Regions from separate parts of the Gordonia sp. w5E2 genome, predicted to be linked through region 2. Evidence: predicted binding sites of a transcription regulator. Region 2 holds the regulator's gene; the other holds the start of a gene.

Region 1 (15,773 bases), 240 kb from region 2:
ATAGCCTGGCGGAGCCTGTGTCACGTACGGCCTCGGACAGTGGGAGGCCGGGTAGCAGGATCGGGCTATCGTGAAAGCCTAGTTGCCAGAGAGCGGGTATCGGATTTCCCCAGGCATCGGTGGTTGGGTACCGCAACAGGTGCATGAGTTGAGTTTCGGTGGCTTTGTCCATGGACAGCTCCCAGCCCGACGCAACTCGGTGAGCCTGTAAGCGAGGTAGGCCGACGACGTCGACGAGCATCCTCTCGGCAAGTCGGTGCCGCCTGGTCAACGCGACGCCGAGATCGCGCCCCGCCTTGGTGGGAACCACGAGCCGCTCGTCGGTAAAGTCGAGCAACCCCTGATCTCTCATTCTCCGAAGCATTTGGGCGACAGATGCTTTGCTGTTTCCTGTGCGTTCGGCGATGCGTGCGCGACGAACCTCCACGCGATCTTCCTCAAGGTCGAAGATGGTACGAAGGTAGTTTGCGACGGTCGCCGTAACCTGTGTTGTCATCAGCGAGCATGATGCCGGTGATGAGCTTAGGAGACCCTGAGTGCGCGCTGGAGAGTCCGGGCACGAGGTGCGGAATTGTTGGGGTCGTCGGACCCGGTGAGCCAAAGGAATGCGACAAGGATGGTCGCAAGGACGAGCGATCCGATGGCGACGACACCGTCGCCGAAACCCAGTCCGATCGGCTGCGGCTTGCCGAGCCAATCAGCCACCGACGCACCAAGCGGGCGGGTGAGCACGTACGCGGTCCAGAATGCGGCGACGGCGTTGAGGTGGAGGTACTTCCAGCCCACGCCTGGCACCACCATGAGACATGCGTAGAGCACGATCGAGCCGGCGAATCCCAATCCGAGGAAGAATGCGCTCCAGTCTCCCAACGCCGTCCCGAGCGCGAAGGTCAACAGGACTGTGCCCCAGTAGAAGATCTCTCTTCGTCGCGTGGTGATCTCATGGATGTTGAGCGTGTGTTCGGTTCGGTACCACAGTGTCATCCACAGCCCGAGAGCGATCGCGTAGCCAAGACTTGTTTCCGTTGTGGACAGTCCGACGACGTGCAGCCCGTCGGCAACGACCGTGCCGAACACTGCCACTCCCGCTACCGCGAACCAATAGGTGGGTGCGTGGTAGGCACGCGACCGGAGCTGCAGCCACAAGCTCATACCCATCCAGACGACGCCCACGACCACCGGAACCGCAAGACCGAATGTCGCCAGATAGTCCGACATCGCCTCTCCCATACCGGTTGTCACGATCTTGACAACCCAGAACATGACGCCGATCGCGGGCACCTTGATGGCCAGCTGCTCGTTCAGGCCGACACGAATTCGGCTCGGCGACTTCGCTTCGGTAGGCGCCACTGACGCCGAAGCGTCGTGAGAGGACTCCGACATAGAGATTCCTATCGTAGGTTTCCGGAAGTGGGGGTTTCCGGAAGGGAGACGCGCTTGCGCGTCGTCGCGAAAGCCGCTTGTACGAAGGGTGATTGAAGGACTCCACGTCCGCGTCAAATCACCGACGCCGCCAACAGTATTGAGGCCGCGGCACGGCTGCGAATCGGACTCAGCACCGGTTAAGAAACTCAGCGCCCGTTGAGATGGCCCGCGGCTTCGTCGAACGGCGACGGCAGATGAGCCGTGTACTAAATAGCCCTTGCGCTCAGCGTGACTCAGCATCTCCACAGGGCTGCTGATCAATAGTGACATCATGTCGAGCTACATTCGCGTGTCGGGCGGATTGGCGTTAGTTCTTGTCCTTGTGGTTGCGGGTGTTGCCCTGCGCATATCTGGCGGCGGCCCACTGCCCATTGACACAATGATTATGTCGGCGACGACAAGACTTCATACGCCTCACCGGACCTCGGTCGTCGACGTCGCGATGCAGGTTTTCAGCCCGTTTGCGGTTGCCGTCTGGACTGCTCTGGCGGCGATCATTCTGCTGGTGCGCGATGCGAGTGTCCTGCGCGCCGTCATGTTGGTTGCCACAGTCGCAAGCGCCGGGGCGCTGTGTGCGACGTTGAAAGTGCTGGTGGCGCGCCCGCGTCCGCCGGTCACAGACCAGGTGGGCGTATTGGAAACCACCTATTCGTTTCCCTCTGGCCACGTGGCTGGGACTGCTGCACTGGTGGTCGCCGCGGCGTCCCTCGTAGCACGGTCGGCGGGCGGTGGTGCTCGCACTGCGTTGTGGGTGTGCGCCGTCGTCGCGGTTGTGTTCGTCTGCGCAACGCGCCTGTATCTCGGTGTTCAGTGGATGTCAGATGTGGTCGCTGCTGTTGTTGTCGCCTGCGCTGCAACGCTACTCGTGCTCCCTATCGTTGAATTGGCAGTGGCGAAGTGGTCGTCCCGAAGACGCAGCGTCCTCGTCGTGGCGATCCTGTTGGTTCTCAGTGCCGTCGCGGTGATTTTGGCAGTCGACGGTGACGGCATGTCCGATGGAGCGTCCGCGGCGCGACAGGCAGGACACCTGGCTGGTGTATGGGCCACCGAGTATGCGGAGTGGTTTTCTGCCCACCACTGATCGGGGAGGCCGGTGGCACCCCACTTCTCCTCTGTCAGACAAGATCTCGGGAAACCATTTCGACAGTGACCAACGCGGCCACTGCACTCACGGCCAGCAACGAGATCAGGACGAAGAGTTGCATGATCGCCGCCGCAGTGGTTGAGGCTCCACCCAGAACCATCCCGACGAATGCGCCCGGGATGGTGACGAGGCCAACGGAGCGGGTCTGATCCAGTCCGGGAATCAATGCTGTTGCGGCGGTGGGTCTGATGATCTCCAGTCGGGCATCGCGAGACGAGAAGCCCAGTGACAGCGCGGCTTCGACCTCGCCGCGCCGAGTGCGGAGTTCATCGTGCGCACGTTTGCCGGCGATCGACGTCGTATTCATCGCACCTCCGAACATGATTCCGGCGGTCGGGATGATCGCGATGCCAGTGGCGGGTAGTACGCCCACAGCAACCAGTGTCACGACGATCAGGATGGTGCTGGCTGCTACCGGGACGAGGCACCGGATTGTCTTCCGCACGCTCGCACGGTGTGCTGCTGACACGCGACCTGCCGAGGTCGCCGCGGCGGTGATCGCCATGACGACCACGAACACTGCCGATGCCCACAGGGCGTGGATGACTAGCGCCAATACTGCTGCCAGAGCAGCTAACTGGCAGACTGCGCGGATCGCGGCCCGTGCGGTCGCAGCGGCGAGTGCGCGATCGTTGTATCGGTTGACGGCGATCGCGATCACGGCGAGCACTGCGATGGAGACTGCCAGGGCTGGACCGAGATGGACGACGGTGTGGTCAGCTTTCACGAGCGGCTCCGTCTGCCGACTCGGGACGACCGACACACATGTGGGGCATCCTTGCTGGTAGAAGCTTAGGGGACGCTGAGTAGCGCCACTATGGATACATACGGCCGACTAGGCTTCGGAAGGTGTATCAGCGTGCAAGGACGATTCTTGGCCGACTTGTCGCCTGGACTCGTCCCGTACGCATGCGGCTCACGCTTCTCGCGACCGGTCTCGTCGCATGCGCGTTGGCAATCGCCGCGGTGATCATGGTCGAAGCACTACATCACGTGTTGCTGCGGAGTGCTGATGCCGCCACATTCGCGCGCGCAGAGCAGATAGCGAGCTCGTTGTCGGCTGAAGGTGTCGGGGGTATCGACCAGGCGCTGCTCGCGAGCGGTCAGAACATTGCGGTCGTACAGATCACCGACGAGTCGGGTGCTCTGAGGTTGGTCAACAAACCCGTCTACTCGCGACCGATGTCGCCTCCGTTGGCCGCCGGGCAGCGGTTGACGATTCACGGCGCGCACGCCACCGACACCGAGCAGGAATTCCAGGCGAGCGCCTACGGGGTCAAGACGCCGGAAGGCGTCTTCACCATCCAGGTCGGCGCGGAAGAGGCGCCCATCAATGCCACCGTTGTCGCGCTCGGGATACTGTGCTCCATCGTCTTTCCATTCGTCGTTGTCGGAATGGCCTTCCTCACTTACGTTTTCGTGGGGCGCGCACTTCGTCCCGTCGACGATATCCGCGCACGCGTCGAGGAGATCTCGGGTGGTGACCTCACCCAACGGGTCCCGGTACCCGCTACGGGCGACGAGGTGTCTGCGCTGGCCGTGACCATGAATGAGATGCTCGCCCGTATCGAGGTGTCACGAACGCAGCAACTGCAGTTCGTCAACGATGCGTCGCATGAGCTGAACAGTCCACTGACCACACTTGTTGGGCTGCTGGATCTTTCGAGTGTCAAACGCCAGCCCATCGATCCGGACACGGTCGATTCCGTGATGCTCCCCGATGCTCTGCGCCTTCAACAGATGGTTGCCGATCTCCTGCTTCTTGCCCGCGCCGATGAAAGTGGAGTGCCACTACTTCTCGATGACGTCGATCTCGACGAGATCGTCAGTGCAGAAGTCACCCGACTCGACGCGGTGACCGATCACGTCGTCGACGCTCGAATCGTTGCCGCTCGGGTTCGCGGCGACGCAGACAAGCTCGCACGCGCGCTACGCAACATCGCCGACAATGCTGCGCGTCATGCCGCGAGTCGTCTGTCGGTGACGATGTCGAGAGACGTCGCGGATCACACAGTCACGATCACGGTTGCCGACGACGGTGACGGTATCCCTGACGACGACAAAGCCCGTGTCACAGAGCGGTTCGTGCGCCTCGACGCCTCGCGGCAGCGCGGATCGGGCGGTTCGGGTCTCGGACTGGCTATTGTCTCGGAGATCGTCCGCGCCCACGGTGGGACCGTGGTGATCACCGACGCCGATGGTGGGGGAGCAGCCGTCGGCTTTCGGCTGAGCGTCGAGCAGGCCTTGGACTAGCCCGTACGCGCCTAGCCGCCTCCGTCGGCCGCCAGGCGATATCCGACGCCGCGCACAGTCTGAATTGCCTTGCACCCGAACGGGGTATCGATTCTCTTGCGGAGATAGCTTACGTAGACCTCGACGACATTCTCGTCGCCGCGATAGTTCACGTCCCAGACGGAGTCGAGGATCTCTGCTCGGGTGACCACCTCACCTTTGTGGCGCATCAGGAACTCCAGCATGCTGAATTCCCTTGGCGTCAGGGTGAGTTCGGTCTCGCCACGGGACGCGACGTGGGCTGCCGGGTCGAGCGACAGGGTGCCTGCGGTGAGCACTGCTGGTCGCTCGGGTGCGCCACGGCGGGCAAGTGCGCGCATGCGCGCGATCAACACGATGAACGAGAACGGCTTGGTCAGATAGTCGTCGGCGCCGAAATCGAAGGCGTCGGCCTGGTCGTACTCGCCGTCCTTGGCCGTCAGCATCAACACCGGTGTCCACACCTGAGAACGCCGTAGCGAGCGCACGACCTCATATCCATTGAGGCCCGGCATCATGATGTCGAGCACGATCACATCGAAGCGCTCGGAGGCGGCCTTCTCCAGGCCGAGCGCACCGTCGTGCACGACGTCGACCACCCAGCCCTCGGCCACCATCATCCTGCGGACCGTCTCGGCGACGTTACGGTCGTCGTCGACTACAAGGATGCGCACGCCACATTCACCGCCCTCTTCTTCGAACACAGTGTGCGCGATCGCCGCTGTGGAGACGCTGAGTGGCCCCGTGTGGGCCGAGGGGGCGGTAGATGTGTGTCTTACATAAAGATGTGGGCGCTGCAGCACCCACATCCTTCGATTCGACACACATTTGTCGGCCGGGGGCGCCGCCGCGAGCCATCGACAGTGACTTAAGTCACAAAACTACCAAACCTGAGCGGAATGGACTCAACTCTACTCGCGTTGAACAACTCGAGTGGCCATAATTGAGCCACAGAGACTTAAGAACGCACACGTAGAGAAAGAGGTACCACGAAGTGGACAGCTTCACCCCGACCACCAAGACACAGCAGGCGTTGAGCGCTGCCGTGCAGGCGGCGGCCGCTGCTGGTAACCCCGACGTACGTCCCGCCCACATCCTGGTGGCTTTGCTCGACCAGTCCGATGGGATCGCATCGCCGCTGCTCAAGGCGGTCGGAGTGAATCCGTCGACTATTCGCGCACAGGCGCAGGCGATGGTCGATCGGGCGCCGACGGTGTCGAGTGCCAGCGCTCAGCCGCAACTCTCCCGCGAGTCGATCGCGGCGGTCACGGCCGCCCAGCAGCTCGCGACCGAACTGAACGACGAATATGTCTCCACCGAGCACCTCGTCGTCGGATTGGCGACCGGTGATTCCGACGTCGCCAAGCTGTTGCATGACAACGGCGCAACCCCGCAGGCGCTGCAGGAGGCGTTCGTCGCTGTCCGTGGCACGGCGCGCGTGACATCCGAAGACCCCGAATCCACCTATCAGGCGCTGGAGAAGTACTCGACCGACCTGACCGCGGCTGCCCGTGAGGGCAAGCTCGACCCGGTCATCGGGCGCGACTCCGAGATCCGTCGTGTGGTGCAGGTGCTCAGTCGTCGTACCAAGAACAACCCGGTGTTGATCGGTGAGCCAGGTGTCGGCAAGACCGCCATCGTCGAGGGGCTCGCTCAGCGCATCGTCGAAGGCGACGTGCCGGAGTCGTTGCGCAACAAGACCGTTGTCTCGTTGGACCTCGGATCGATGGTCGCGGGCGCCAAGTACCGCGGCGAGTTCGAGGAGCGGTTGAAGGCCGTGCTCGACGAGATCAAGGGATCGGCCGGACAGGTCATCACCTTCATCGACGAGCTGCACACCATCGTAGGTGCCGGTGCCACAGGCGATTCCGCCATGGATGCGGGCAACATGATCAAGCCGATGCTTGCTCGTGGTGAGCTGCGACTCGTCGGTGCCACGACCTTGGAGGAGTACCGCAAGTACATCGAGAAGGACGCCGCACTGGAACGTCGTTTCCAGCAGGTGTACGTCGGCGAGCCGAGCGTCGAAGACGCAATCGGTATCCTGCGTGGCCTGAAGGAACGGTACGAGGTGCACCACGGTGTGCGCATCACCGACTCCGCATTGGTCGCTGCCGCAACACTTTCCGATCGCTACATCACCTCGCGCTTCCTGCCCGACAAGGCCATCGACCTCGTCGACGAGGCGGCGTCGCGCCTGCGAATGGAGATCGACTCGCGCCCCGTCGAGATCGACGAGGTCGAGCGTGTAGTCCGACGCCTCGAGGTCGAAGAGGTCGCGCTCGAAAAGGAGCACGACGAAGCGTCGAAGCAACGTCTGGAAAAGCTGCGTCAGGAACTGGCCGATCAAAAGGAGAAGCTCAACGAGCTCTCCGCGCGCTGGCAGTCGGAGAAGACCGCCATCGACGCCGTTCGCGACACCAAAGAAGAGCTGGAACGCCTTCGCGGAGAAGCGGATCGCGCTGAGCGTGACGGTGATCTCGGCCGCGCCGCCGAGCTGCGCTACGGCAAGATTCCGGGCTTGGAGAAGGAGTTGGAGGCCGCGATCGAGAAGACCGGCACCGACCCTGACGAAGACGTGATGCTGCAGGAGGAGGTCGGCCCCGACGACGTCGCACAGGTCGTGTCGGCGTGGACGGGCATCCCCGCGGGCAAGATGCTCGAGGGTGAGACCGCCAAGCTGCTGCGCATGGAAGACGAACTGGGACAACGCGTCATCGGTCAGAAAGACGCTGTCGTCGCGGTCTCCGACGCCGTGCGGCGTGCACGCGCAGGCGTCGCCGATCCGAACCGGCCGCTGGGATCGTTCCTGTTCCTCGGACCGACGGGTGTCGGCAAGACCGAGCTGGCCAAGGCGCTGGCGGAGTTCTTGTTCGACGACGAGCGCGCGATGGTGCGCATCGACATGAGTGAGTACGGCGAAAAGCACGCCGTCGCAAGGCTTGTCGGTGCACCTCCCGGCTACGTCGGCTACGAGCAGGGCGGTCAGTTGACCGAGGCTGTGCGGCGTCGTCCGTACACGGTGGTCCTCTTCGACGAGGTCGAGAAGGCTCATCCCGACGTCTTCGACATCCTGCTGCAGGTTCTCGACGAAGGACGCCTGACCGACGGTCAGGGCCGCACCGTGGACTTCCGCAACACCATCCTCATCCTGACGTCGAACCTCGGTTCCGGCGGCGACAAGGACCAGGTGATGGCGGCAGTGCGCGCGGCCTTCAAGCCGGAGTTCATCAACCGACTCGACGACGTCGTGATCTTCGACGCGCTGAGCCCGGAGGAACTGGTGTCGATCGTCGACATCCAACTCGGCCAACTGCAGAAGCGGCTCGCACAGCGTCGCCTCGAGTTGCAGGTCACGCCCAAGGCCAAGGAATGGCTCGCCGAGCGGGGATTCGATCCGCTCTACGGTGCGCGTCCGCTGCGTCGCCTGGTGCAACAGGCCATCGGCGACAAGCTCGCCAAGGCGTTGCTCGCCGGTGACGTCCGCGACGGCGACGTCGTGCCGGTCAACGTGAGCGCCGACGGCGACGGGTTGGTTCTGGACTGACCGCCACAGGATTGACACGCCAGCAGCACTGACACGCCCACACGGCTGACACGCCGACAGGCCAGAAAGGTCCCGACCCATTCTTGGGTCGGGACCTTTCTTTTGTGAGGGGGCCTTGCGGTTTGGGGACTCTGTGCGCGTGCAGGTGCTCAGGCGGCAGGAACCGCCGCGATGTGCGGCTCGAGACGCTTGAGGGCCTGCCGGATGCGTGACTTCGCGGTGGGTAGCGCGACGCCGAGTTCGTCGGCCACCTCGCGGTAGGTCATACCGCGGAAGTAGGCGAGCTCGATGGCTTCGCGCTGCAGTTCGGTCAGCCGTGAGAGCAGGGATCGCACCTCGCGAACGGTTTCGCGACGCTCAGCCGATTCGCTGACGACGTCGTGTTCGATCCGTGTGGACTGTTCGGCTGTGCTGTAGACGTGAAGTCGACGCTTTGCCGCGGTCTCCGAGCGAACCCGGTCGACGGCTCGTCGGTGCGCGAGCGTCATCAGCCACCCGAGCGGCGAACCCGACTCCGGGTCGAAAGTGTGCGCCGACCGCCACACCGTGAGGAAGACCTCCTGCGTGGTTTCCTCGCTGAGGCCGCGATCGCGCACGATCCGCAGAACCATGCCGTAGACACGGTGACTGGTTTCGTCGTAGAAGGCGGCGAAGGCGTGCGCGTCTCCCTCGGCGATGCGGGAGAGCAGTGCAGACAGGCGTCCCGTTGAATCACTCATGTCGAGCTCCTGTTGTCGTAGTGCGCAGCGCCGACTTCTCGACGTGGGCTAAACGCTAGGTCTTCGGAGGCGAAGACCGTCAGGGGCAACGGCGGATTGCGACGAACTCGAAACCGAGGGCACTCGCGGTCACGAAGTAATAACGCGACGGGACGTTATAGGTTAACGATTTTCATGGATGAACGCGTCAGTCGTCAGTCAGAGCTTGATAGAGCCAGGAAACGACGAGTGCACCCGGGTCGACGACGCCGCGCGCATTCTCGCCGACGTAGCTTGCTCGACCCTTCGTTGCGGTTGTGTCACGCGTGGATTCGGCGCCATCAGCAGCCTTCTGGGCGACGTCGGCGAGAGAGTCGCCATTCTCCAACGCGTCGACGGCCGGGCTGAGAGCGTCGACCATCGTGTTGTCACCGACCTGGGCGCCGCCGAGATCCTGGATCTCTGCGAGCGCATGCGAGGAACCCTCGCGGATCGCGGCCTCGACGTCGTCAGTCTCGGTGAAGGCGTTGGCCAACTCGCGGAATAGCACGCCGAAGATGACGCCGGACGTCCCGCCGGACCGGACGAGATACGACGTGCTGATGGCGTTCAATACCTGGCTGTCGGTACCGCGCACCGGAAGGCTGAAGTGCGACAGCGCGGCTTCCATGTTGGTTCCGAAATCGCCGTCACCTGCCTTTTGGTCGAGCTCGGTCAGGTCGTCGATCGACTCCTGGACGTGTCGGACGAAACGTGTCAGCCACTCGTTCTCGGCTCCGTCGTCTGCGGAGTCCGACGGTTCGGCGAACGTGGTGTCGCTCAGCGGGGCAGTACCACGCGCCGGATTGGCCGCCCATCCCGGCGCGGTGGTCGGGGCGTCGAAGAGCGACACGATCTCGTCGTCGGCTCGCAGCAGGGTGATCGAGACGCCACGCATGTCGAGGGCCGTGACGAATGTTCCGACCATCGGCCTGGCGATGGAGATCCCGCGACGATCAAGATCTGCGACGACCTCTCCGAACACGAGGTCGAGTTCGAGTGGGTGGGCGGCGCCCAAGCCGTTCACCAGGCAGATCACTTCCTCGCCGTGGGTGAGTGAGAGTGCGTCGACCAGCGGGTCGACCATGCGATTGACGAGTTCACGGGCACCGACGCGGGCGGTGCGTTCACGGCCTGCTTCGCCGTGGATGCCCACGCCGAACTCCATCTCGTCGGCGTCGAGCTCGAAGGTCGGCGCCGACTTCGACGGCATGGTGCACGCGTGATAGGCCACCGAGATGCTGCGGGCGTTGTCCGCTACGCGCCGGCCGATGTCGGCGACGGTGCCGAGATCGTCGCCGCGAGCTGCTGCGGCTCCACAGATCTTCTCGACCAGGATGGTCGCTCCGGTTCCTCGACGACCGGGGCCGGTTGCGGAGTCGGATGCCACGTCGTCGGCGACGATCACATGATCGGTCTCGATGTCATCGCGCACCAGGTGCCGCGCGATGCGGAAGTTCATGACGTCGCCGGTGTAGTTCTTCACGATGTGCAGCACGCCCGCGCCGCGGTCCGCCCACCGTGTGGCACCGACGATCTGCAGGGCATTGGGCGAGGTGAAGACCAGTCCGGGGCACGCGGCGTCGAGCATGCCGGTGCCGATCATTCCGGAGTGCATGGGTTCGTGGCCTGACCCGCCGCCGGAGACGAGGGCGACGTTGCTTTCGCCGTCGCGCTCGCGCAGGTGGAGGAAACCGGGGTCGGACTGCCAGACGATGTCAGGGTGAGCGGCAACAAAACCGCGGAGCGAGTCGGTGATGAAGGTGCCCGGTGAATTCAGGATGTAGTCGCTCACGCAATCCACCGTATCGGTAAAGCGGATGGAGGTGCCGATAGTGTCGGAGTCCCGCGATACGCTCGGCGGCGGCGGACTGGGAGGCAGGACACATGGTGGACGTGATCGTTGGCGACGACGGCTTGTCGCGCTGCACCTGGGCAGCTGTCGAGCCCGAGACGACCTATCACGACACGGAGTGGGGATTTCCGCTCACCGGCGACACCGCGCTGTTCGAGCGGGTCTGCCTCGAGGGCTTCCAATCCGGCCTGAGCTGGCGAACGATCCTCACCAAGCGCGAGAACTTCCGAGCCGCATTCGCGGGTTTCGACGTCGAGAAAGTCGCGCGCTTCACCGAGCGTGACGTCGAACGTCTTCTCGGCGACGCCGGGATCATTCGTCATCGAGGCAAGATCGAAGCGTCGATCAACAATGCGCGTCGGGCTAGCGAACTCATCGATGCCGAGGGGTCGTTGGAATCCTTCTTCTGGCGGTACGCGCCTGCGGCAGAACATATTCCGGGTTCGATGACGTTGTCGGAGGATTCGACGAGGCTCTCGAAAGACCTCAAGAAGCGCGGGTGGAAGTTTGTCGGTCCGACCACGATGTTCGCGCTGATGCAGGCGTCGGGGATGGTCAACGACCACGCCTACGACTGCGTGACCCGACCGACAGTTGCCGCGGCCATCGAGGACTATCTGGCGTTGCAGTGACCCTTGACTTCGAGTGAGGTTGAACTTTTAGCCTCGTCAGCATGACCGCCGATGCCAGATGTTCATCGCACCACCCACGCGCCATGCGTCGCGCCCAGGTGCCGTCACTGACCACTCCCGGCGTGCTGCGGACCTGCGGCGGCCTGCACTGTGTCAGTGCGGCACCGAGCGCATCGGCCCTTCCGTGTCAGGAAGCCGACGCCGACCTGTGGTTCGCCGACGACCCTCGTGACCTCGAGCGCGCCAAGGCGATGTGCGCCGATTGCCCGCTGCGGGCGCAGTGCCTGCAGGCTGCGCTTGATCGTGCCGAGCCCTGGGGTGTCTGGGGCGGCGAGATCTTCGAGCGTGGTGCGGTGATCGCGCGCAAGCGTCCTCCCGGCCGCCCGCGCAAGTCCGCGGCCTGACCATGGACGGGCACGACCCTCGGCTGTAGCCCCCGAGACGGTGTCTGGGGCTGGCGATCTGTATGACGTTGACCCAGGAAATCCGCCCAGATTGTCATACGGATCTGCGGCGCTGCGCCGGGTCGGGGTGCTGCTCGACCGCCCAGCGATCCGTAGGACGTCGACCCCGGAATCCGGCCGAACTGTCATACGGATCGGGCTCATGCGACAAGACGATGTCACCCCGGCCAGGTGGTCACCGTGGGTAGGTGGTGATGGTTTCGCCTGTGCGGGTGCTGGTCCAGGTGATGGAGAGGTCGGTGTGGTCAGCCCGGGGTGTTGCGACCCAATCCAGCCATATCCGTTAGTTCCGCAACCCAACGTAGTCGCAACGGTTAACGTATGACGCGGCGCACATTTGAGACGAAGGAGCTTGAGCGGTCAAGGCGACTAAGACGATATGAGAAAGAGTGGGACACCGCTGGCTCGAGGGCAACTGCTCGTACGGTATCAAATCCCTATTTGATGAGACTCATGCTAAATGACCCGAGCCACTACTTGCAGGTCGATCGGATCGAAGGAATGGCTCCGTGGTTACTGGATCAATTTGCCTCTAGAGCGAAGAGGGGTATGCGCGACAGAGCTGGCCGCGCGCAGTATGAGGGAACCTTCGACTGTTTCTCACTATCCGATATCTCTGAATAAATGGACGGGATGACTTCCATACGTTGCTGGGCAACGTTTCCCGTGATGGCCTAGCTGGGGTCCGACTCTACAGAAATTAGGGCGTGATGAAGTCTGACAAGTCAGTATCAATCTACGCGGTAGTCGCCGGATTTGTCATTTGGTTGGCTGCTAACACATTCTTTATACTGTTTGGCGAAGCGGTGGTGCCGGAGAGCAGGGCTGCGGCGGCCATTTTCCTGATAGCGTTCGCTCTGCTTGCTGCGCTGGCTGGAGTCGGTGCAACTGCAATACCCGCACTCTTAGGAAAAACTTCTGCGTATATCCCTGAAATGTCGCAACGTATCGCGCTTGGTTTGGTGCTTGTGGGAGTAACAGGGGACGGGATAATCATGATGATTTGGGACGGAGGGTATCCCAGACTTTCAGATAGACAGTTCGATGTGTTCGTCACGTCGTTGTTCGTCGCATACGGATTGATGGGCGTCGGCGCGCTTGCAGGCCGCTACTTTGTGCCAGCGAGTGCGCAGCGCAGCATCCCGGACAGGACATAACGTCTGGGTGCACGTCGACCGGGACGTTGTCGGGCGGCGAAGCGGGCGAGGATTGACTCCTGCGATTCGATGTTTCCGCCGGCTACCCACACGGCTCAGCAGCAGGTCGGGAAACTTGTGCGCTCAAACTGTCAACAATCCGACAATGTGTCATCATGCCTGCATGGAGTACGAATTCGGGTGGGGTGATGGCCCCGGCGAGCAGGTTGGCATCGGGATCGTCTGCCCGTTCGATATGGCTCTCGACCGCGAGCTGTGGCGCTGGATGCCCGACGGCGTCTCGCTGTATTTCACCCGAACCGGATTCATCGACGCTCCGGTCGACGTCGACATGTGCAAGGACCTGAACAACCACGCCGAGATCGCGGCGGCGGTGCGCGCGATATCGGCCGTTCGGCCCAGTGCATACGCGTACGCGTGTGCGTCGGGCAGCTTTGTCTACGGCATCTCCGGGGCGGTCGAACTCTCCAACTGCATGTTGGGTGCCGGTGCGCAGCGTGCGGTCACGACGTCGGAAGCGCTGTTACGCGCGTTGGATGCGTTGGGAATCAGTCGGATAGCCGTGGCGACGCCCTATACGAATGCGCTCACCGGGTTGCTGTGCGACTTTCTCGCGCAGGCCGGACGCAGCGTGGTGGCGCAGGCCGGACTCGGTCGTGACCACGACATCTGGACCATTCCGTATTCGGTCACGGCCGATCTGATCCGTGGCGCCGACCATCCGGACGCCGACGCGATCTTCGTGTCCTGCACCAACCTCTGGACCTACGACGTCCTCGGCGCACTCGAAGCCGAACTCGGCAAGCCGGTGCTCTCGGCCAACCAGGTGACCGCGTGGGCGACGCTCGTCGACGCCGGCGTGCTGTCGCCAGGGATCACTCACTCCTACGCGGTACCTGCTGCCGACCAGTCGCTGTTCGCACGCGCCGCGTGAGCGACTCCGATATCGGGTTGAGCGAAGTAGGGTTGGGTATGGCCACCGATAAGCCCTTCGACGCTGCGACCGATGCAAAGTACGTGCAGCTGACCACTTTTCGCAAAGACGGGACGCCGGTGTCGTCGCCTCTGTGGGCGGCCTACGACGGCGAGTCGCTGCTGATGTGGACAGAGACCGACTCGTGGAAGGTCAAGCGGATTCGACGCGACTCGCACGTCGTCGTCCAGGCGTGTGATGCCCGCGGAAAGAAGCTCCAGGGTCAACCGGTGGACGGAACCGCGACGATCCTCGACGCCGCCGGTACCGATCGCGCGCGCAGCGCCATCTCGAAGAAGTACGGCATCGTCGGCTGGGGTCTCGTCAGGGCAAGCCTGATCCGTCGTGGCAAGGATGGGACGATCGGCATCGCGATCACACCGCGCTGAGTCGACGCCGCCGGGCAGCGGGAATCTCGTGATAGCAACGGGCCCATACCATTTCGTGTTCGACGGGGCTGATCGCACCTGAAGCGAGACGGCCATCGGCGTCGCGCAGGGCAGCGGCGAGTTCGCAGATACTCCGCTGGGTAGCTCGGGCAGTGGCGTCGGTTCCGTAACCCGTCCACGCCTCCATTGTGCGTGTCTGCGTGCGCACCAGGTGGGTCCGCTGCCCCACGACCACAACCGTCGCGAACGCGACAACCATTCCACTCAGCATTCCGGCAAGCCCGGAGCGACCCATCCACGACGCGATCAACGCTGCGGTCAACACCGTCGCGATCGCGACGAAGGGTAGTGCCCGCCACACGCGCAGCCAGCGCGCGTCGTCCGCGCTGGCACCCGGCGGATACACGACGATGCGATGGCAGACCCAATGGCGCGCGTAGCCGACCTGGACGTATCCCCAGCGCGACGATCCTGACTCGTTCATGTGATCGGTTCTAACTCCTACACACGCGGGAGAGCGTATTCCTCACGACTTCTCGACGCCGTGAGCGCAGATCTTGACGCGCCTTTGACGGGCCTTTGACGAGGCCCGCTGCACGGCTGAGTCGCTCGGCGCGAAGGTTGCGTCAACAAACCCCGGCGCCGCGTATGGAACGCGTTAAGAGGTCTTCCAACACAGACGAATTAGACAGAAGCTGTGGTGCGCCGTTCGCCAGCTCGACGTTCGGCATGCCCAGCCAAGGAGTGTGACAAGTGGCCGATGTGCTTTATGTACTCGCCGCGTTGATCGGCTTCGCGATATGCGTCCTGGTGGTCCGGGGCGTCGACGCGAGGATCGGCCGATGACTGCAGACGGAGTGTTGAACGTGGTTCTGCTGGTCCTGTCGGCGGCGACAGCGATCTACCTCATGATCGCGCTGATCAAGCCGGAAAGGTTCTGAACGTGAATTCATCCCTTGCGGGGGCGCTCCAGGTGGCGTTCGTCGTCCTGGTTCTCGCAGTCGTCTACGTGCCGCTGGGCGACTACATGGCCCGCGTGTACCGCAGCACTCGCGATCTGCTGCCCGAGCGCGCGATCTACTCGTTGGCTCGCGTCGACGCCCGACGCGAACAGACGTGGGTCGGCTACGTGCTTGCGGTACTGGCCTTTTCGCTGATCTCGTTTCTCTTTCTCTATCT
Region 2 (15,773 bases):
CGAGATGCAGACGATTCTCGAGTACGCCCAGCCGTACACGGTGTCGATCCTCCGTTCGGGACCGAACTTCAGCTCGGCCGATGCCGGACAGTTCCTCAAGGAGCACGGCCGTCGCACCCTCGCGCTGCGCAAGGCGGGCGAGCTGGCCGTCGTCTTGCCCATCCGCGGCAACGCCGACATCCACGGCGTCGGCATCTTCGACCGCGACGTCGACACGGTCACCAAGATCATGAACGACGACCCGGCCGTGCAGGCGGGCGTCTTCACCTTCGAGGTCTATCAGGCCGAAGGTCTACCGGGCGACGCGCTGCCGCCGGCTCCGTGACCAGCGAGACATCGACCTCCACATAGTTGCGCGAACTGCGCTCAACTTTTTTCTCCGAATCGGGAACAACCCGGATCTGTGCACAGTTGGACCTATCGAGAAACCTGAGTCGGTCAGACTCAAGTAGACTTGACGCGGTGAGGCTCAACCAGTAGGACTTGAGTCGGACGCGCTGAAGTCTCTGGTCCCCGACCAGACGCAGGTTTGCATCGACCAACCCCCTCGGTCGTGCCGTCAGCTCGACCAGGGGACCGAGAACTTGGGTGCACACCCACAAACTAGGAGGAAATAACAGATGTCTCGTGCTGTTGGAATCGACCTCGGCACCACCAACTCCGTGGTGTCCGTGCTCGAGGGCGGCGAACCGACTGTCATCGCCAACGCCGAAGGCTCGCGGACCACTCCGTCCGTCGTCGCATTCGCGCGTAACGGTGAGGTACTCGTCGGGCAGCCCGCCAAGAACCAGGCCGTCACCAACGTCGACCGCACCATCCGGTCCGTCAAGCGCCACATGGGCGAGGGCGACTGGAGCGTCGAGATCGACGACAAGAAGTACACCCCGCAGGAGATCAGCGCGCGCACGCTCATGAAGCTCAAGCGCGACGCCGAGTCCTACCTGGGTGAAGACGTGAGCGACGCGGTCATCACCGTGCCCGCATACTTCAACGACTCGCAGCGTCAGGCCACCAAAGAGGCCGGTCAGATCGCGGGCCTCAACGTCCTGCGTATCGTCAACGAGCCCACCGCTGCCGCACTGGCATACGGACTCGACAAGGGCGAGAAGGAACAGACCATCCTGGTCTTCGACCTCGGTGGCGGCACCTTCGACGTCTCGCTGCTCGAGATCGGCGACGGCGTCGTCGAGGTCCGTGCGACCTCCGGCGACAACAACCTCGGTGGTGACGACTGGGATCAGCGCATCGTCGACTGGCTCGTGGAGAAGTTCAAGAGCAGCTCCGGCATCGACCTGACCAAGGACAAGATGGCCATGCAGCGTCTTCGTGAGGCTGCCGAGAAGGCCAAGATCGAACTGTCTGCCTCGCAGAGCACCTCGATCAACCTGCCCTACATCACCGTCGACGCCGACAAGAACCCGCTCTTCCTCGACGAGCAGTTGAGCCGCAGCGAGTTCCAGAAGATCACCTCTGATCTGCTCGAGCGCACCCGCGCTCCGTTCCAGGCCGTCATCAAGGACGCAGGCATCTCCGTCGGCGACATCGATCACGTTGTGCTCGTTGGTGGTTCGACTCGTATGCCCGCCGTCACCGATCTGGTGAAGGAACTCACCGGAGGCCAGGAGCCCAACAAGGGCGTCAACCCCGACGAGGTCGTCGCGGTCGGTGCTGCTCTGCAGGCCGGCGTGCTCCGCGGTGAGGTGAAAGACGTTCTGCTGCTTGATGTCACCCCGCTGTCGCTCGGTATCGAGACCAAGGGCGGCGTGATGCACAAGCTGATCGAGCGCAACACCACGATCCCGACCAAGCGGTCGGAGACCTACACCACGGCCGAAGACAACCAGCCGTCGGTGCAGATCCAGGTCTATCAGGGTGAGCGCGAGATCGCCTCGCACAACAAGCTGCTCGGTTCGTTCGAGCTCGGCGGTATTGCTCCTGCGCCGCAGGGTGTTCCGCAGATCGAGGTGACCTTCGACATCGACGCCAACGGCATCGTGCACGTCACCGCGAAGGACAAGGGCACCGGCAAGGAGAACTCCATCCGCATCCAGGAGGGCTCGGGCCTGAGCAAGGACGAGATCGACCGGATGATCAAGGACGCAGAGGCCCACGCAGAAGAGGACCGCAAGCGTCGCGAGGAGGCCGAGACCCGCAACCAGGCCGAGTCGCTGGTCAACCAGACCGAGAAGTTCCTCAAGGACAACGAGGACAAGGTTCCCGGCGAGGTCAAGGACAAGGTCAACGCCGCGATCTCCGGGGCCAACGATGCCCTGAAGGGCACCGATATCTCGGCGATCAAGAGCGCGATCGAGAAGCTGTCCGCGGAGTCCCAGGAGATGGGCCAGGCGATCTATGCAGCATCTGCTGCTGAGTCGCAGAACGGCGCATCCGCCGAGGGTGCCACCGCAGACGCCGACAGCGACGTCGTCGACGCAGAGGTTGTCGACGAGCCGAACTCCGGGGACACCAAGTGACCTCACCGGAGCCCGAGCTCGACACGACTGCGGCAGACACCGCAGCAGTCGACGTGGAGTCGACGGTCGAACCGACCGCCGACCCCGCGTCGGGTTCGGAAGAGGCGACCGGCGGAAACTCGGCCGAGGTGGCCGAACTGACCGCCGCCCTGCAGCGTGAACGCGCACAGTTCGCCAACTACAAGCGGCGAACCGAAGAAGAGAAGCAGGGACGCGTCGCCTACGGCAAGCAGATCCTGATCGACAAGCTGCTACCGGTTCTCGACGACCTCGACCGTGCCCGCGAGCACGGCGATCTCGAGAGCGGACCGCTCAAGGGTGTGGCCGACAAGCTGATCGCCACACTCGACGCAGAGGGATTGGCGAAGTTCGGTGCGCCGGGCGATCCGTTTGATCCGGAACTGCACGAGGCCGTCCAAAATGACGGCAGCGGAACGGAACCCGTCATCGGCGCGGTCTACCGCGGCGGTTATCGGCTCGGCGACAAGGTGATCCGCACGGCGATGGTCACCGTGACCGACCCGGACCCGCAGACCGATCCCTCGGCACAGCCGAGTACGACCGGTCACAGTGGTGCACAATAATCACCTGCATATGCTCCGACGGCGCGTCGCGTGAGATGACGCGGCGCGCCGTCGGCGCAACAGGGCGCCACAACCCACGACTTTTTCACAACTCAAGACCAGACAACTTCACACAACTACGAAGGAGGTGACGTCTGGTGGCTCCACAACGAGAATGGCTCGAACACGACTTCTACAAGGACCTGGGCGTTGCTTCTGACGCTTCGGCTGAAGAGATCAAGAAGGCTTACCGCAAGCTCGCTCGCGAGCTGCATCCCGATGCCAATCCGGGAGACAAAGAAGCCGAAGAACGCTTCAAGCGGGTGTCTGAAGCCCACAGCGTGCTCTCCGACGCCGACAAGCGTAAGGAGTACGACGAGACCCGTGCCATGTTCGCCGGCGGTCAATTCCGCGGCGGCGGAAACGGTTTCCCGGGAGGGTTCCCCGGCGGCGGCGGGACTCGTTATTCGACGAGCAACGGTGCCGATTTCAACATCGGCGACCTCGGCGACCTGTTCGGTGGCGGAGGTGAATCGAGCGGCGGCTTCGGCGACTTGTTCGGCGATCTGTTCAACCGCGGAGGGTCATCGCGCTCATCGACGGCAACGCGGCCGCGTCGCGGCAACGATCTCGAGACCGAGACCACGCTGTCGTTCAAGGATGCCGCGGTCGGTACGACCGTACCGCTCCGCATAACAAGCCCGGCCCCCTGTACGACATGCCACGGAAGTGGCGCCAAGCCGGGCACGAGTCCGCGAGTCTGCCCGACCTGCAACGGATCCGGGCTGGTGAGCCGCAATCAGGGCGCGTTCGGTTTCAGTGAGCCGTGCCAGGATTGCCAGGGCACGGGATCGCGGATCGACGATCCGTGTAGCGACTGCGACGGCTCCGGCGTGAAGGTCAGGGCGCGCACCATCAACGTGCGTATCCCGGCAGGCGTCGAAGACGGACAACGAATTCGGTTGGCAGGCCAGGGCGAAGCGGGCCGACGCGGTGCACCGTCGGGCGACCTGTATGTGGTCGTCCACGTGACCGCCGACAAGATCTTCACTCGCAGCGGCAACGACCTCAAGGTTCAACTGCCGGTCAGCTTCTCCGAATTGGTGCTCGGTGCAACGGTTTCCGTGCCGACGCTTGAGGGGTCGGTGGGAGTCAAGATCCCGCCGAACACCACAGACGGACGCACTTTGCGTGTCCGTGGACGTGGTGTGCCGAAGCGTTCCGGAGGCGCGGGCGACCTGTTGGTCACCGTGAAGGTCGAGGTGCCGGGCACACTCGACGACGCCGCGACCGAGGCACTGAAGAAGTACGCCGAGGCAGAGAAGGCGAGCGGATTCGACCCCCGTGCAGGATGGGGGCGATGAGCCATGGCGAGTCGAGACTTCGAGGATTCGAGCGCGACGTTCATGATCTCGGTCGCCGCCGAACTGGCAGGGATGCATGCGCAGACACTGCGCACGTATGACCGGCTCGGACTCGTCACGCCGCAACGCACGACGGGAGGCGGACGCCGCTACTCGCCGCGCGACGTCGAACTCCTGAGAGAGATCCAACGTCTCTCGCAGGAGGAAGGCGTCAACCTCGCGGGCATCAAGCGCATCATCGACCTCACCAATCAGGTCGACGCGCTCCAACAGCGAGTCGGTGAACTGCAGAGCCAAGTCGAGCAGTCCGGTCGCCGCGGTGGCGAGTTGGTGCCGGTCCCACGCACGAGCGCGTTGGTCGTCTGGCAACCACGACGCACCAAGCGCAAGGACTGAGCAGACGCTGTTTTCTACCCATGCTCCCCGACGGCCGGTTGGCCGCCGGGGAGCACACGTTAGGCTGACTTCTCACAGCAACGTGGGGAGTCAACGGTGACACAGCCGACCGGGACGCAGGCATCAGGCGCAGGGCAAACAGGGCCGGTGTCCCTGGGCGTGTCTGTTGTCGGCGACGAGATCGCGTCGGTCGTCATTCGCTCCGGCGCCGGCGGTGCAGACGAGATCGCGGCCAGCAATCTCGTCGATCTGCCCGATTACCTCCCCGAATCGGCGGCCGCGGCCATCACGGAACTGGTCGAGTCGGTCCCGTTCGAGGTCGATCACCTCATCGTTTCCTGCTCGCGTCCGAGCACCCGCAACTACCTCGCGCAGGCCTTCACGCCCGGACCGTCGACGCCGCCCTGGTACCGGATCACCAGCGTCGACGACATCGCGGGCGCCATGCTCGCCGTCGCGCGCTCGTCTCCGGGCGGGGCAGGCGTGACGGCCGTGGTGAACCTTGCACGTACAGGCGAGCCCGCCGACGGCGTGTGCGTGGCGCTCGTCGACAACACCACCGGCCAGTTGCTCGACACCCGCGACAACTCGACGCTCGAGGGGATTCCGGTCACCGATCCACAGGGCGCCGACGATGTCGCCCGACTGATCCTCGACGCCGATGGCGGCTCCCGGTTGAGCTCCGTCGTCTGCACCGGGTCGGGCGCAGAATTGCCCGGCGTCGCGCCTGCGCTCGAATATGCGGTCACACGCCCGGTGTCGATAGCCGAGATGCCTGCCCTCGCTCTTGCCGCGGGCGCTGCCGCCACCCCGGCGAAGACGACGGTGTTGCCGGCAGGCGACTCGGAACAGGGCGCGTATGCCGCCGCAGCACCCGCGCGCGCTCCTCGGGATGCGACAGGGCTGCGCTGGTGGGCGCTGGGTGCGGCGATCGGGGTCGCCGTTCTACTCGGCGCAATCGGACTGACGGCACTGCACGCCAGCAACGACAACGAGAGCGCCACACCGAACACCACGCCGTCCACGGTGACGGTCACCGACACCCCGCAACAGGCAACCGTCACGCGCGAGGGCGACGCCGTCACCGAAACGCAGACCGAGACCAGGAGCGAGGTCCGCACGACGACGGTCCGACCGCCGACGGTCACCAGGACGGTGGAAGCCCCGGCAGGTACCGAGACAGAGACCGCGACGGTCACCGAGACCTCCACGGTCACTGTCACCGTGCCCGGGCAGTCCGAAGGCGGCGGCGAGCAAGGGCAGGGGACAGGCGAGAACTGAGGTCGCCGTGGCGCCGTCAGAACACGGGATCGGATTGGATTCTGCTCGCCCGCACGCCGGCGATGATGAGTCGACGACGCGTGGCCGTCACCATCTGCGGAGAGCCGACGACGAGCGCCTGATGGCGGCTCCAATCTGTCTCTGCCGCAACAACATCTGGCAGCACACCGATCCGGTGATCGACGCCGAGTTCCTCGGGTGACGCGATCGAGTTCAACCACCACGGGTCGTCGGTCTCCTGCGACACCGCAGTAACGCGCAACCACGGATTGGTCGACGCGATGCGCGCCAGCACCGCCAGATCGTAGAGTTCGCCGGGGTAGCGCATGCCGTAGAAGATGTGCGTCGACGGCGAGTCGGCCCGCTTCGACATCTCGATCAGCAGCGCACGCAGCGGAGCGAGTCCGGTACCGCCCGCGACCATGAGGACGTCCTGGTCCCGTTCGATGTGCAGTGTTCCGTGGTGCTGCGCCAGCTTCCAGACATCGCCGACGCGCGTCGTCGACACGATCGCAGAACTGACGACGCCACCGGGAACGGCGCGGACGTGGAATTCGATCTCGCCATCCTCATTGGGTGGAATCGCAGGCGAGAGATGCCGCCACTCGTGTGGCCATTGCGGAATTGCCACCTCGAGGTACTGCCCGACCGAAAAGCGCAGCGGATCGTCGCTGACGAGCCGCACGACGGCGAGGTCGCGGGTGATCCGATACTTCTCGACCACCTGCGCGGTCCAGGTCGGCGGCCCGGACGCCATCTCGGCCGCACCTCGCATCACGCCGGTGGTCAACATCATCGCCTGGGTGACCGTCTCCTCGGTGTCGCCGTCCCAGTAGCCGTCGAGCACCGCGCGGAACTCGCCGATGAGCGCGGTGCACATCAGGGGGTAATGCGCAGGCAGCACGCCGAACTTGCGGTGATCGCGCCCGAGCTGTGCGAGCAGTTCGACGAGGTCGGTGTGGCCGTCGTCGGCCGGAATCACTTCGAGAGCGTGGTCGATCACTCCGAAGAACGCCTCACGCAGATGCGACATCTGCGCGGGAAACAGGTCGCGAAGGTCGGGATCGAGAGCAAAAAGGCGCGTGAAGACGCCGCGCGTGAACGCGTCGGGGTCGCGTCCGATGACCTGACGCACGTGATGCAGCGCGTGGCGCGAGTGCCCGCCCATGCTCACCTCCGATCGTGTGGCCTCGTCGACAACCTCCTTATTCTGCCCCCTCGTCGGCGCGGAGTGCCCGAGGCGGCGAAAGGTGTGTCAGTGGAAAGAATCCGCACCTTCCAAACAGCTAATTGATCCAAAAATATGCAGGATGTGGGATCCTGTACTTGTGGTCTCCCTGGAAAACGTGCTTCCGGGAATCGTCGACGCGCATATGTTGCAATGGAATCCGCGTCAGACTCCTTGGCGGGCAAAGGGCCTCGCGCGGGTACGACGACTCACGCCGTGGCTCGGCGAACGCGCATTCACCCTGCTGGTCTCGCAGGCCGACAGAGAATACGTTCTGACGCCGTCGGTCATCGCGCGCCCCTACGAGACCGAACACTATGTCAAAGACATCGCGGGAGTGCCCACGGTCGCAGGCGCCGCGATCGACACCGTCATCGTCGCTGATTCCCACTGGCGGGCATACGCGGGCGACATCGACATGATCTCCGACGTCGAGGCCGAGGAACTATCGGAAACCCGCTACACGATCGGACTTCCCTTCGGTCGCGACGGTGCCCCGCGGCTGGGAGCGATCATCGTGCACGGCGATCCGAGTTCGCCCAACTTTGCGACGCAACTCGACGCACAACTCGACATCACGCCTCTCGTGCGCGCAGTCCGAGTGCTTGCAGCACGCCATCCCGATCCACGCGTCCGTGATTCGACGCCGGATGAGGGTCTGCTGGCGTCGACGTCCGCACTACGCGGCTTCGGTGAGGCGGTGCGTCGGGGCTTGGTGTTGGAGGCGTTTGTCTATTCACATCAGCTCTACGACGTGATCAGTTTGGCGCGCGAGTATCCCGAGGCCACGGTCGTCGTCGACCACATCGGAGCGCCGGTGGGTGTTTTCGGGCCGATGGGTGTGCGGACCGGCAACACCGCCGCGGCGCGTGCAGACATCATGCGCCTGTGGCATGAGCGGCTGGTGAGCCTTGCCGCGCAACCGAATATCGTGATGAAGCTGTCCGGATTGGCGATGCCGATTCTCGGTTACGGACACGACCCCCACGGCAACATCGGGAGCCGAAAGACCCTCGCCGAGATGATCGGTCCTCTCATCGGGCACATGGTGAGCCATTTCGGATCGGAACGACTTCTCTTCGGGTCAAACTTTCCCCTCGACCGGCCCAATGCGACGATGTCGATGGTCGTCGGCGCACTCCTCGACGTACTCAGTCCGTGGGGCGACGATCTCTTGCGAAAGGTCCTCCGCGACAACGCTCTACGTGTGTACAACGTCGACGACGCCCCTCACGGCCAGGCGTGAGGGGCGTCGTACGAAAGAACTGCTATTTGTCCTCGGGGCCCTCCGGAACCGGAGGCTCGGGCATGACGGGATATTCGCCGGTGTAGCCCTGACGCTGCGCCGCGAGTGCCAGCACCTTCGACCGGCAGGCATACCAGCCCGCGACCAGCAGCGGCGCTCCGACGATGATCGCGATGAGATTCCAGATGTCGTCGTAACACATCAGGACGACCACCGCCGCGAGGAAGATCAGCGTGGCGTAGCTGGTGTACGGCGTGCCCGGCAGTCGGAATGAAGGCCGTGTGAGTATGCCCTTCTTCTCCCACCGGTAGAGCTGGATCTGACAGGCGACGATCATCGCCCACGTGGAGATGATTCCGAGCGCGGAGAGATCGAGCGCGATGTTGAAGGCGTCTTCGGGAACGAACAGGTTGAGGATGACGCCGAGGAAGGTCAGCGCTCCGGTCAGCGCGATGCCGCCGAACGGAACGCCGTTCTTGTTCATCTTGCCGGTGAATGACGGTGCAGTTCCGTTGAGCGCCATGGAGCGTAGGGTGCGGCCGGTCGAGTACAGGCCTGCGTTGAGACTCGACATCGCCGCGGTGAGCACGACGAGATTCATGATGCCGCCCGCCGCCGGTACGCCGATCTTCGAGAAGAAGGTGACGAACGGACTCTCGTCCGCCTTGTAGGTGGTGTAGGGCAGTAGGAGGGCGAGAACGATCAGGGAGCCCACGTAGAACACGGCGATACGCAGGATTACCGAGTTGATCGCTCGCGGCATCACTTTCGCGGGCTCGGCCGTCTCGCCCGCAGCGGTGCCGACCAATTCGACTGCGGCATAGGCAAAGATGACGCCCGACGTCACGATCACCAATGAGAACAATCCCGTGGGGAACAGTCCGCCGTTGTCGGAGATGACGCTGAACCCGGTCGATGCGCCTTCGATGTCGAAACGTCCTGCGAGGAAGACGATTCCGACGACGAGGAATGTCACGAGTGCGGTGACCTTGATGATCGACGCCCAGAATTCCATCTCACCGAAGAGTTTGACCGAGATGATGTTCATGGTCAGCACGATGCAGAGGGCGATGAGCGCGATCAGCCATTGCGGGATCGCACCGAACATCCCCCAGTAGTGCACGTAGAGTGCCACGGCGGTGACGTCGACGATCGCGGTGGCGGCCCAGTTGAAGAAGTAGAGCCAGCCGGTGACGAATGCTGTTTTCTCACCGAAGAATTCGCGCGCGTAGGAGACGAAGGATCCCGACGAGGGTCGGTGGAGAACGAGTTCGCCGAGTGCGCGGAGGATGAAGAAGACGAAGACGCCGCACACGGCGTAGGTGATGAACAGGCCGGGGCCTGCGTCGTGAAGGCGGGAACCAGCACCCATGAACAGGCCGGTTCCGATCGCGCCACCGATGGCGATCATCTGGATCTGTCGTGGTTTGAGCGCCTTCTGATAGCCCTCGTCCTCGTGAGCGAGCGCTGAATTGTCGTACTGCGTCGTTGGTTCGGCTGTCATGGCTCCCCGTGCGCTTGTGGACGATAGACCGTGTGGACAACTTGGACGGCCCCTGACGCTATCGGCTCTTCACTACGTCGAGATGACGCAGAATGTTAACGATCTCGACACCCAATGGCCGTCGATTTGACGGCGCGCTGGCCCAATTGTGTTGAGACGCGGCCCGAATGCCGATTCGATGTCCGATTTAACAATCGAACAACTGTGTCGTGTGTCACATATCGAAAGCGGGTCGGGCGTCTCAGAATGTCGCTCGGGCGCCGCTCTCAGGGGCGACGCCACGGCCGGCGCCCCGCGGCGGGCTGAGGGACCGGGACGTCGCGAAGGTTGCGGGCGACGATGTCGGCGAACTCGCTACACGTCGAGTAGCGATCTGCCGGCTTCTTGGCGAGGGCCTTGGCGAATACCGAATTGAGCGCCGACGGAAGCCACGGTCGACGTCGGGTCAGCAACGGCGGGTCGTCGCGCAAATGCGCGTTGGTGATGCCGAACGCCGTCGCACGTGGGTAAGGCGGAGCGCCGGTGAGGAGTTCGGTGAGCGTGCAGGCGAAGGCGTATTCGTCGGTTGCCGGTGAGAGTTGCTTGGCCTGAAGGAGTTCCGGAGACGCGTAGGCGATCGATCCTTGGACTCGGCCGTTGCGCGCGAGTGGCCGATTGTCGTCGACGAGCTGCGCGATGCCGAAATCGGAGAGCAACGCGTCGGTGTCGGGGCGCGATGAGGTCAGCAGGATGTTGGCGGGCTTGACGTCACGATGCAAGACGTCACGGGAGTGCGCGAAATCGATTGCCGCCGCGATCTGTTTGGCCACATGGACAATGGTCGGTACTGCCGGTTCGGTCGTCGGCGAGGGGATCAGGGCAACAGCAGCGGGGCCGTCGACGTATTGCATGGCGATCCACAGCGTCGGCGGAACACGGTCTGCGGGGACGCCGAGAGCCTGTGCTCGGCGGTTCGTCTGTGCGTCGGGTTGGATCTTCCCGCGCGTGTACATCTCGACGATGTTCGGGTGGTGGAGTCGGGATGCGATGGTGAACTCACGCTCGAAACGTTCGGCAGCGCGGGTATTGCCGGTTTCATCGGAATGCAGCACCTTGAGCGCCTCAGGGGTGCGCTCGTCGCCACGGTGAACGCGGTACACATCAGCACTACTGCCGCTACCCACCAGCGCATCGATGGTGTAGCCGGCCACGTCGCTTCCCGGCTGGTACACCTCGTCAGGGTATCCGCGCGGTGACCATCGGGTGGAGCTGCGGTCCGATGGGCATCGTTCTCACCGAATGAGCGGTCCGTCCAACACGCTCATCGATGATGGGCACGAAGCCTAGGCTTGGGATTATGAGCAGTGCGCCACTCGACGAACTGATCGCCTCGCTCGGCGATCAGATGGTCGTCACCGACCCCGACATCCTTGCCGGCTACCGCCACGATCGTGCCAACGATCCCGACGCAGGCACGCCGATGGCACTCATCCGCCCCGTGACGACGGCCGACGTCCAGGTCGTCGTGCGATGGTGTGCCGCTCACGGGATTCCGGTGATCACCCGCGGCGCCGGAACGAGTTTGTCCGGCGGGGCCACGGCGGTCGACGGTGCCGTGATGCTCTCGACCGAGAAGATGCGGAATCTGACGATCGATACCGCGACCCGCACGGCGGTGTCGCAGCCGGGCCTGTTGAACGCCGAGGTCAAAGCTGCCGCCGCGGCACACGGCCTCTGGTACCCGCCCGATCCGTCGTCGTTTGAGATCTGTTCCATCGGTGGAAATGTCGCCACCAACGCGGGTGGACTCTGTTGCGTGAAGTACGGCGTCACCACTGACTATGTGCTCGGACTCGAGGTCGTCCTCGCCGACGGCCGCGCGATCAGGATCGGCGGCAAACAGCTCAAGGATTCGGCAGGGCTGTCGCTGACGAAGCTGTTCGTCGGCAGCGAGGGTCTGCTGGGCATCGTCACCGAGGTGACGCTGCGGCTGCTGCCGCCGCAGGCGTCGGCGTGCACGGTGGTCGGAACGTTTGCGTCGGTGCACCACGCGAGTGAAGCGGTACTCGCGATCACCGCCAAGATCCGACCGGCCATGCTCGAATTCATGGACTCTGTGTCGATCAACGCCGTCGAGGACATGCTCAAGATGGGTCTCGATCGCGAGGCCGGAGCACTGTTGGTCGCCCAATCCGACGCTCCGGGACCAGCGGGCATCGCTGAGGTGGAACTGATCGAGAAGGCGTTCTCCGGGTGCGGAGCGACCGAGGTGTTCGCGACGTCCGACCCCGCCGAGGGCGAGGCGTTCACCGCTGCGCGCCGCGCGGCGATTCCTGCCGTCGAACGGCTCGGATCGTTGCTGCTCGAGGACGTCGGGGTCCCGCTGCCGGCCCTGCCGGAGCTGATTGACGGGGTCGAGGCCATTGCCGCGCAGAACAAGGTGATGATCTCGGTCATCGCGCATGCGGGCGACGGCAACACGCATCCGTTGATCGTGTTCGATCCTGCGGACGCCGACGAGAGCGCGCGTGCGCAGACGGCCTTCGGCCAGGTCATGGATCTGGCGATCGGTCTCGGCGGGACGATCACCGGCGAGCACGGCGTCGGGCGATTGAAGAAGGGATGGCTGCCTGATCAGCTCGGACCCGATGTCATGGAACTCACCGCGAGAATCAAAGCTGCCCTGGATCCGGAGGGGCTACTCAACCCCGGTGTGCTTCTCTAGGGTGAAACAACACCGGTCCGCATGTCGCAACGCCCCCTCTGTGCTGCGACATGCGGACCGGGATCGAGCACAGCTATCGTCTTCAAGTGGAAGGCGCTGACTCCAAGTTTGTACCGCTGAGGACACTGTAATCACCTTTTGCACAACCATCCATCGAGAATATCCGGACAATTGTCAATCTCAGGTTGATAATGGGAGCTATGACGAGTTCATCTGATCGTGACCTGGACCTTCGCCGTCTCAGAATGTTCGTCGAAGTAATCGAAGCGCCGTCATTACGTGTTGCTGCCGAGCGTCTGTTCATCTCGCAGCAGGCGTTGTCGTCGGCGATCAGGGATCTCGAGCGGCAGCTCGGCGTGCAGCTGTTCTCGAGGTCGCGTCGATCACTCACGCCGACTGCTGCCGGGACAGCGCTGTACGAGGGTTCGGTCCCACTGCTCGCCGGTGGCTCGCACCTTGCGTCGGAAGTGCGGATGGTCGACGCACAGAATCCCGACCCCTACGTGATCGGATACACCCAGGGCCTGGCGCCGTCGGAGGTCTTCCAGGTGATCGAGGGGGCGGTACAGGAGGACTCGACGATGCCGATCACCGTCCGTCCGGTTGCCGCGGAATTCATTCGTGAGGAGTTGCTCGCCGGGAGCATCGACCTCGCGCTCGCGCGCACGGTCGAGGCTCCGCCAGACCTTGCGGGTGCCATCGCGACAAGTCACGAACTGCGTCTTGCCGTCAATGCGCGCCACCCGCTCGCGCAGAACGAGACCTGCGCGATGAAGGATGTCGCGTCGTGTCAGATCGTGATCTCCGAGCTCGAGCCCGACTACACCAACATGATCGTGTCGTACTGCCGTCGCGCGGGCTTCGAACCCGAGATCATCGTCTCCAACCTCCGCGGCACTCCGCCGCACACGTCGGTGATCGCACATCCGCAGGCGGTCGCGTTCGTCACCAACCAGCCCGGATGGCTGTACGACGACCAGATCCGCGTCATCTCGTTCGACAATCCGCCGCTGACCCCCGTCATGGCGATGTGGCTGCCCAATACCGCGCCGCGGATGCGCAACCGCATCCTCGACGCCGTGGGTGTCAGTGCCGTTGCAGAATCGCAGTGAGATCTGCACCGACGGGAAGCGTGCCGTACTCGGCCCCACGATCGTTTCCCAGTCGAGCCTCGATAAAGGCATCCGAGACAGGCGTCGGCGAAAACCGAACCAGCAGTGAGGCTTCGAGAGCCAGAGCCATGGATTCGACGACGCGCCGCGCTCGACGCTGAGCCGACGACGCGTCGAGTGTTGCCAACTCGGAGAGCTGCGCACGGACGTTGTCGAGGTGAGCGTCGAGGATTGTGCTTGCGCCCCGTGCGAGGTTGACCTCCGCATCGAATGCGGCGATCGATTCGGGTTCGCGTGTCATCGCCCGCAGCACGTCGAGTGCGATGACGTTGCCCGAACCTTCCCAGACGGCCATCACCGGCTGCTCGCGGTAGCGCATAGCCAAGGGGAAATCCTCGGTATAACCGTTTCCGCCAAGGCATTCCAGTGCCTCGTAGGCGTGGTGCGGGCCGCGCTTGCAGATCCAGTACTTGGCGACCGCTGTGGCGAGACGGCGGAAGGCGCGTTCGGTGTCGTCGGCATCCTCGTCGTGTGCCCGAGCGAGGCGCATCGCGGTGACGGTTGCGGCTTCGGATTCGAGTGCCAGGTCGGCGAGCACTGCCGCCATGGCCGGTTGGTCGGCGAGTGTCGCTCCGAATGCCGCGCGATGGCGGGCGTGCCAGGTGGCCTCGGCGACCGATTGCCGCATACCCGCAGCGCTGCCGAGCACGCAGTCGAGTCGCGTCTGGGCGACCATCTCGATGATCGTGCGCACTCCACGTCCCGGCTCGCCGACCATCAATGCGACGGTGCCGTCGAGTTCGATCTCGCTCGACGCGTTGGACTTGTTGCCGAGCTTGTTCTTCAGGCGCTGGATGCGGAACGAGTTGCGGGTGCCGTCGGGCAGGATTCGGGGGAGGAGGAAGCACGAGAGTCCTTCTCCGCCAGCACCTTCTGCCTGAGCGAGGACGAGAAACGCGTCTGACATCGGTGCCGAGCAGAACCACTTATGACCGGTCAGCAGGTACTCCGCACCCGGGCCGCCGGCCCCGACTGGTCGGGCGACGGTGGTGTTGGCACGGACGTCGGAGCCGCCCTGCTTCTCCGTCATCGACATGCCGAAGATTGCCGAGGGCTTCTCGGCCGACAGTTCGGGAGAATAGCTGCGCGACAGCGCCTTTGGCACCCACTGGGCCGCGACGTCAGGTTGCAGTTCCAGCGAGGGGATGACCGCGTGCGTCATCGACACCGGGCACGCGTGGCCCGGCTCGATCTGTCCGAAGAGCATGAAGATCGCCGCGCGGGCGACATGTGACCCGGGCTGCGGGTCGGCCCAGCAGCGGGTGTGCGCACCGTGCTCGACGGCCGCGGCGATGATGCGGTGATAACTCGGGTGGTACTCCACCTCGTCGATCCGGTTGCCCCAGCGGTCGAAGGTGTGCAGTTCGGGTGTGATGGTGTTGGCCTGCTTGGCGTCGTGCTGGAACTGCGCGCTGCCGACGAGTGTGCCCACGTCGGTGAGTTCGCTTGTGGCCCAAGCAGCGTCGTGCCGGTTGACGGCTTCGACGAGCACGGTGTTGAGCTCGTACTCATTGATGTCGACCCGCGGGGCCGACTGGTTGAACACCGTGTGCGTCACGTGCGGCCGCGGCTGCGTGGTCGGGGTGGTGGAGGTCATCGTGATGCCTTTCGTCGATCGCCGCGCGGGCCGGGTTGCTCCCGCTGCCCACGCTGGTCGAGCTGCTTTCTCCGCTGGTCGAGCTTGTCGAGACCACCTAGCCGAGCCTGGTCGAGCTCCGCCCGCTGGTCGAGCTCCCCTCGCTGGTCGAGCTTGTCGAGACCACCCGGCCCAGCCTGGTCGAGCCCTCCCCGCTGGTCGAGCTGCCTTCTCCGCTGGTCGAGCTTGTCGAGACCACCCAGCG

Evidence for each region. Region 2 encodes HspR, which represses chaperone genes until heat shock. Its sites were predicted from a motif close to ANNTGAGTNNNNNNNACTCANNT; they were not measured.
Region 1: clpB (ATP-dependent chaperone ClpB) is a predicted target of HspR. The motif match lies at 5,729-5,751, and genes of this name have one in related genera.

The regions. Positions count from the first base shown of each region.
Region 1 is NZ_CP144213.1:4,300,551-4,316,323, reverse strand. Features, by position in the region: gene RND64_RS19505 (metal-dependent transcriptional regulator) at 1-496, opposite strand, end outside; gene RND64_RS19500 (COG4705 family protein) at 523-1,383, opposite strand; gene RND64_RS19495 (phosphatase PAP2 family protein) at 1,697-2,506, shown strand; gene RND64_RS19490 (ABC transporter permease) at 2,541-3,296, opposite strand; gene RND64_RS19485 (ATP-binding protein) at 3,479-4,822, shown strand; gene RND64_RS19480 (response regulator transcription factor) at 4,834-5,514, opposite strand; gene clpB (ATP-dependent chaperone ClpB) at 5,835-8,387, shown strand; gene sigK (ECF RNA polymerase sigma factor SigK) at 8,537-9,106, opposite strand; gene RND64_RS19465 (dihydroxyacetone kinase family protein) at 9,294-10,919, opposite strand; gene RND64_RS19460 (DNA-3-methyladenine glycosylase I) at 11,012-11,611, shown strand; gene RND64_RS19455 (WhiB family transcriptional regulator) at 11,719-12,015, shown strand; gene RND64_RS19450 (hypothetical protein) at 12,786-13,232, shown strand; gene RND64_RS19445 (maleate cis-trans isomerase family protein) at 13,396-14,166, shown strand; gene RND64_RS19440 (PPOX class F420-dependent oxidoreductase) at 14,205-14,594, shown strand; gene RND64_RS19435 (DUF6611 family protein) at 14,581-15,078, opposite strand; gene kdpF (K(+)-transporting ATPase subunit F) at 15,437-15,535, shown strand; gene kdpA (potassium-transporting ATPase subunit KdpA) at 15,538-15,773, shown strand, end outside.
Region 2 is NZ_CP144213.1:4,545,317-4,561,089, reverse strand. Features, by position in the region: gene RND64_RS20735 (hypothetical protein) at 1-325, shown strand, start outside; gene dnaK (molecular chaperone DnaK) at 621-2,474, shown strand; gene grpE (nucleotide exchange factor GrpE) at 2,471-3,058, shown strand; gene dnaJ (molecular chaperone DnaJ) at 3,196-4,401, shown strand; gene RND64_RS20715 (heat shock protein transcriptional repressor HspR) at 4,405-4,797, shown strand; gene RND64_RS20710 (hypothetical protein) at 4,894-6,078, shown strand; gene RND64_RS20705 (FAD-binding oxidoreductase) at 6,095-7,246, opposite strand; gene RND64_RS20700 (amidohydrolase family protein) at 7,389-8,552, shown strand; gene RND64_RS20695 (amino acid permease) at 8,575-10,056, opposite strand; gene RND64_RS20690 (serine/threonine-protein kinase) at 10,323-11,267, opposite strand; gene RND64_RS20685 (FAD-binding oxidoreductase) at 11,393-12,760, shown strand; gene RND64_RS20680 (LysR family transcriptional regulator) at 12,961-13,872, shown strand; gene RND64_RS20675 (acyl-CoA dehydrogenase family protein) at 13,847-15,529, opposite strand; partial or broken gene RND64_RS20670 (TetR/AcrR family transcriptional regulator C-terminal domain-containing protein) at 15,769-15,773, opposite strand, start outside.